2 linked regions of the Synechococcus sp. PCC 7335 genome follow. The protein of the gene in region 2 binds, or shares a complex with, the protein of the main gene of each other region. Links are inferred from orthologs where the notes say so. Each region holds a gene or a part of one and is shown on either strand. Other genes may lie near its edges.

Region 1 (2,963 bases), 960 kb from region 2 along the record:
TGAGCTTAGGCGAGTTCTAAAACCGGGTGGGTGCCTTTTCGTCAGTGACTTACCGCTGCAATGGTCCTCAACTATCTAGATAGATATAGAGATGGCTATCAGCGCTATGGGCAATTTGGCGTGTTTGACTCGAGTGATGGCGCCACCGTGCGCCATTACAGAAGTATTCGGTTACTTTAGTCAGCTAATGCGTGGATTTGACTGTCTCGAGTTAGAAACCCATGAAGTAGTCACAATGAATGGAAATCCGGCTCAGGCGATTCGCTACGTTGGTCGATGTAACAAATGAGATGTGATCAATAATGCGATCGCCTCTTTATCCCTATTATTTTTGGCTCTATTACCTTGGCGCCTATGACAGCAGCGCTGAAGATATCTTAAAGAAATCCTCTAGCATCGCAAATTTGTTCTCGTCAGTCAAAATGGGTACATGCACAAAGATAGCGGCTGTAGCCAGCTGAAACTCATCAATAGTCACTAATACTTGATAGTACAGATGATTACAGACATATTGCCCCGCATCGTAGCTGACCTCGCTTTGTGAAGTCTCCTTGAGTAGGTGCTGTACATTTACAGGTGTCTGCAAGGTTTGTCTGCCTTTTGCCTGTTTTCTTTCCGCCTGTTTTTCTATGGTCAAACAGGTTCTTCTCTCAGCCATTCCGCAGCAAATGATGGCTCGTGGGCGCAACCGCCGAAGCTCAGCAATAACTAGCTCAGGCGCTGAATCAAAACAAACAGGAACGTGCCGTAGCCAAACGCTCTTCGTCGGTAATTTATTTTGGCTTTGGAGTGCTGCAATCAAATCATCGGACGAGTTGGACTTTTGATGAGCTAGCCAGGGAACGAAAGACGTGATAAGGAGATCAGCAGATTCGTGCCTAGGTGTCAAAATACTCATGAATGGCTAACAATGGGTGGCGACTCAGTAGCTGCGGTTAGAGACAATGCCTCTTATAATTTTAGTGCCTGTCTACAGGTGCCTATCCGCAACCGCCCCCTACGGAAAATAGAGGTTAGTATTCGCTGTGACGACTATTGCTGTAATTGACTATGACATGGGTAATCTCCATTCTGCTTGCAAAGGACTGCAGGCGGCAGGTGCAACTACGCTCATCACTGATTCTGTCGCCGAAATAGAGAAAGCGGATGGTGTCGTCTTGCCTGGTGTAGGCGCTTTTGATCCAGCTATGCAGCACTTGCGATCACGCAACCTCATTGAACCCATTCGCCGGATCGCCAAGAGCGGTAAACCCTTCTTAGGCATTTGCGTAGGCTTACAGGTTCTATTCGAAAGTAGCGAAGAAGGCAGTGAAGCAGGTTTGGGCGTGCTTTCAGGTACCATCCGCCAATTTAAACCAGAACCTGACATTACCATTCCGCATATGGGCTGGAATCAACTAGATTTGGTTCAGCAAAACTCTCCTATCTTGCAGGATATTCTACCTGAAACGTGGGTTTACTTTGTCCATTCCTACTACGCTGCCCCTGCCGACACTAGTATCAATGCAGCTACAATCACTCACGGTAGCCAGACAGTCACCGCTGCGATTAGCCAAGGTAACCTGATGGCAGTACAGTTCCATCCAGAAAAGTCTTCGAAGGCCGGTTTACAAATTTTGGGTAATTTCGTCACTTACGTTCGCGAGCAGTCTCTAGTTGCAGCAGTCTAGTCACTGCTTCCTAGTATCCGTGAAACCCTACCAGAAAATTCCTATTCAAGACTGTAAAGAACCCATAACCGCTATTCCGCTTGAGCAGTTCACTATTGTCTCTCCTCATCCCTATCAATCTTTAGGCGCACCCTATGGAGACTATTCTCCCTACTTTTTACGGTTGGGGGTCCTAGAGAAGCTCTTACAAGCTCAGAGAGTTTTGAGGGCTCAGCAGCCTGGTTGGCATCTACAAATTTTCGATGCCTACCGACCAGTAGCAGTACAGCAATTTATGGTGAACTACACTTTCGACCAGCTAGTTCGCTCAAAGGGATTAGATCCTAGGACGTTGAATGAGGAAGGGCGTTCGGATATCCAAGCCGAGGTCCTTGAATTCTGGGCCGTTCCTAGCTTAGATCCCAAGACTCCACCACCTCATAGTACCGGTAGCGCTATTGATCTTAGCTTGACAGATGCCACCGGCAGAACGGTCGATATGGGCTCGCCTATTGATGAGATCTCACCCCGCTCTTATCCTCAGCACTTTGCAGATAGTCATGATATCGCCCAACAACAAGCTCACTATCACCGTAGCTTGCTAGCTGAGGTAATGGCGACCGCTGGGTTTGTACAGCATCCCAAGGAATGGTGGCACTTTTCAGTTGGCGATCAGCTATGGGCTTGGCAAGTGGGGAAAGGTGTGATCGCTTACTATGGCGACGCTAGTCAAGTCATTTGACCTAGCCGCACTGAATAGAGGACCTGACTGGGCTATCTAAGCGTAGTCTAACTGAGTCAAAAGATTTCTAGCTTTTAGCTCTTGAAAAGTAGCCTTTTGAAAGAGATCAAGCGATTTGGGTGCAAAATTCAGCCAACAGCGCCTAGCTTCGACTGCTCAATCGATGCGATCCTTTAAGCTATAGCTTTGTTCGCTTTGGACGTTTTCGAGGAGGGATACGTCCGACATTAGCGATAGCCTCAAAAACACCTGACTTTAAACGCAAAATGCCAATTCAAACGCCAGACTGGGTTAAGCACGCCATCTTCTACCAGATCTTCCCCGATCGATTTGCCCGTACCAGCCGCACCCCCTTACCCCCTGCTATGCAAGTCCCGCTAGAAGACTGGGATGGCGCTCCTACTATTCAAGGCTATAAGGGCGGGGATCTTTGGGGAGTTGCTGAGCGGCTAGACTACATCCAGGATCTTGGCGTTACGGCGATATATTTCACTCCTATCTTTCAATCAGCCTGTAACCACCGCTATCACACCCACGATTACTACCAAATTGACCCGCTGCTAGGAGGCAAC
Region 2 (2,971 bases):
ACCCCGCAGCTGCATAGGGTCTTTGACCATCGCTTTACCTTTGGCCACCATCGCTTCCACATTCTGCGTCTCAGGCCGATTCCAAAGATCTCCAGACAAACCACTGCTAAACACTGCGCCTGTAACAGGGCCAATGAATGGCGAAATCGAACGATAGAACTGCGAATCTTGAAAGACTTGCTTAAACCGACGGTAGTACCAGTCGATACCCCCAATCGCACCCCACATTCTTAAGCTAGCCTGGTTGCCAGGCCCATCATGCACAATCACGTCGTATTGATTGCTTTCGGTATACTCGCGAATTGCGTTAAGCGCTAAAAAGTCGTCCATACCAGGAACTACGCTGAGTTCTTGACCAAACACCGCTTTAAAGAATGGATCTCTTAGATACTGGGCCTCGAACTGCTTAAGCTTTTCCCAGTTCTCATCGACGAGTTGAGTAGTTTGTAGCCTTACAGCCTGAAATGATTTTTCAGCTACGCTCACGGGTATGGGCGTGGTGCCAATATCAAAGCCAGTAAGCAAGGAAAGCGCAGGTCCGGCCTCTTGAGAAATCAGTAGTACCCGTTTGCCTTCATTAGTCAATTTTTGGGCAGCAGCGATCGCGACTGTTGTGCGTCCAGTACCCCCTTTACCTAGAAATGTGAGAATAAGCGTCATATTAATCAGCTACAGGACGTAGTTCGTCTTCAAAGAACCAGGTAGTAAAGTCATCAGATTCAAAACTTACCAGAGCTCCAATGTTTTGACCGTCTAGAACCTTGAAGTCTTGAATAACAGCAGTTTCTCCTAGACGAGCCGCGAGTTTTTTGTCGACGCGATCACGCATGCGACGAACCTGAACCCGCTGTCCTACTTCTAAATCCATGTTGAAAGACTGTATCCTTACTAGTGTCTACCTCGAGGCCACTAAACAGTCTATCAGCGACCCGGACTCACCTGGAGAGTTTTCGTTAACGAGAAGTCCCGTAGACTGATCACAAAGTACTAAAGGAAAGCTCTATGCTCGCCAAAAGAATTCTTCCTTGCCTCGATGTCAAAGCAGGCCGCGTAGTGAAGGGAGTTAACTTTGTTGATCTAAAGGATGCAGGTGATCCAGTCGAACTAGCCAAACTTTATAACGAAGCAGGCGCTGACGAACTCGTCTTTCTAGATATTACCGCTACTCACGAAGACAGAGACGTCATCTACGATGTGGTATATCGCACAGCAGAACAGGTGTTCATTCCTCTGACAGTAGGCGGTGGCATTAGCACACTGGACACCATCAAAAAGCTACTTCGAGCCGGAGCTGACAAGGTAAGTATCAATTCAGCAGCCGTGCGAGACCCAGATCTGATTAATAGAGCTAGCGATCGCTTTGGCAATCAGTGCATCGTTGTCGCTATAGATGCAAAGCGACGGCCTGGGCCATCGCCTCAACTAGGATGGGATGTGTTCGTTCGAGGCGGCAGAGAAAACACCGGCCTAGATGCAGTGGAATGGGCCTGTGATGTTGTCAATAGAGGCGCGGGAGAGCTGCTAGTTACTAGCATGGACGCAGATGGAACAAAAGCTGGGTATGACCTCACTTTAACAGAGGCGATCGCAAGCAAAGTCAACGTACCCGTAATTGCTTCTGGTGGGGCAGGGACCTGCGAGCATATCTACCAGGCCCTGACTACGGGCAAAGCCGAAGCTGCGCTGCTAGCCTCCCTACTTCACTATGGTCAACTAAGCGTCAGTGAAATTAAGGACTATTTGGTTCAGCAAGGCCTGATCATCCGGCGCTAGAATGTTTACAAAACCTTATGAATTTCTGACTTTTCTTAAATAGATCGTATTGTTGGGCTACAGTTCAAGCCATGTCTTAGCTAGTTGAGCAAAGTCAGGCCTGTTTATAGAAAGCCTAATATACTAGGCTTTTCTCAAGATACTGAAATATTGTACGTTTTATGCATTTGTCCTTAGCTAATTATGAGTAGCTATGTTAAGCTATGTGAAGGTTCTGAAAACAAAAGAATTTGCCACTGTTGCAGAACGGTTTCTATAAATCTCTTACTAGAAAGTCCTATGGGCTAGTACAAAAAGCTAATGCTTGGGACTTCTAGCTCTTGAATAGGTCAGTTCTTTAGCAAAAGTCCAACTTGGGTTCAATCCTCTTCAATGATTTTATTGATTCTTGTTATAGTTACCTGCCTAGTTTTCTGGGCGTTACGCTTAATGGATAGGGCGGTTGAAAACCAAGAGTTTTCGCTGATGTTAGCAGGGTTTCTGGTGGCTTCTTCCGCTGCTGCAATTATCGGTATCTACTTTTTGATGAGCGATTACATGACCTTTATTACTCATACTAGTACTGCATTTGATGGCTACGATACAGCTATGATGGGTAGTAGTGAGTTTCCTTTATGGCTAGACTAGGACAGTGGCTAGACTAGAGCCTAGATAGAGTTAGACCTGAGCATAGTCAGATCTAAACATAGTTAGACAGTTTGGCATAGCTAGTTTTGTAGTTCTCTAGTCAGTGCTGTCCAAGTAGAGGGGCCAACAATGGCATCGACTATTAGCTGTTGGTCGGCTTGGAACGCTCGGACAGCGGCTTCTGTTAGCGCTCCGTATTTACCGTCGATAGTGCCGTCGTAGTAGCCCAGTGTCTGGAGTTCTCTTTGCAGCTGTGATACAGCAGGACCTTCAGCACTAGGACGAAGAACTGGCGGACTAGGTTCGTCTGCTTCAGTGGCACTTTGTTCAGGCGTAGACTCTACAGGTGTCTCTTCGCTAGTAGCATCTGTATTGCTATTCGCGTCTGCATTGTCAGTTGTGCTAGTAGCGTCTGTATTGCTAGCTACGCTATCACTGGCTACGTCGTTTGGTGCAGGAAGTAGCTTACGCCAGGTAGCTGGCCCAGTAATGCCGTCAGCGGAGAGGTTTACGGCACTTTGAAATGAAGCGACAGCTTGCTGCGTTAGCTCGTTGTAGGTTCCGTTGACCT

The links. Proteins that work in one complex are often made in the same cells at the same time.
Region 1: the proteins of hisF (region 2) and hisH are in contact, whole or in part, in a crystal structure (PDB 6RU0), measured with the Thermotoga maritima proteins. The link is inferred for Synechococcus sp. PCC 7335 from one-to-one orthologs. Residues at the interface, in WP_004080486.1 of Thermotoga maritima: Met1, Leu2, Ala3, Arg5, Ser40, Glu41, Asp45, Glu46, Ala70, Glu71, Ile73, Asp74, Ile75, Pro76, Phe77, Asp98, Lys99, Ser122, Gln123, Glu161, Thr195, Leu196, Asn247, Arg249, Glu251; in WP_004080484.1 of Thermotoga maritima: Asn15, Arg18, Arg22, Arg117, Leu118, Pro119, His120, Met121, Gly122, Trp123, Asn124, Asn134, Gly135, Tyr136, Tyr138, Val140, Tyr158, Glu180, Lys181, Ser182, Ser183, Lys184, Ile185.

Annotation. Positions count from the first base shown.
Region 1 is NZ_DS989904.1:3,071,212-3,074,174, forward strand. Bases 75-2,847 are described here. They hold hisH (imidazole glycerol phosphate synthase subunit HisH), read left to right. Parts: upstream 75-1,025; coding sequence 1,026-1,670; downstream 1,671-2,847. Other genes in these bases: S7335_RS13375 (class I SAM-dependent methyltransferase), read left to right, coding at 75-79; S7335_RS13380 (hypothetical protein), read left to right, coding at 92-289; S7335_RS13385 (pyrrolidone-carboxylate peptidase superfamily), read right to left, coding at 353-898; S7335_RS13395 (M15 family metallopeptidase), read left to right, coding at 1,690-2,391; S7335_RS13400 (glycoside hydrolase family 13 protein), read left to right, coding at 2,658-2,847. Outside these bases: more of S7335_RS13375, read left to right, coding at 1-74; more of S7335_RS13400, read left to right, coding at 2,848-2,963. UniProt on the Escherichia coli protein: IGPS catalyzes the conversion of PRFAR and glutamine to IGP, AICAR and glutamate. The HisH subunit catalyzes the hydrolysis of glutamine to glutamate and ammonia as part of the synthesis of IGP and AICAR.
Region 2 is NZ_DS989904.1:4,030,969-4,033,939, reverse strand. Bases 107-2,887 are described here. They hold hisF (imidazole glycerol phosphate synthase subunit HisF), read left to right. Parts: upstream 107-1,002; coding sequence 1,003-1,773; downstream 1,774-2,887. Other genes in these bases: S7335_RS16945 (peptidoglycan-binding protein), read right to left, coding at 2,481-2,887; S7335_RS16950 (hypothetical protein), read left to right, coding at 2,146-2,400; S7335_RS16960 (DUF2862 domain-containing protein), read right to left, coding at 662-868; S7335_RS16965 (ArsA family ATPase), read right to left, coding at 107-660. Outside these bases: more of S7335_RS16965, read right to left, coding at 1-106; more of S7335_RS16945, read right to left, coding at 2,888-2,971.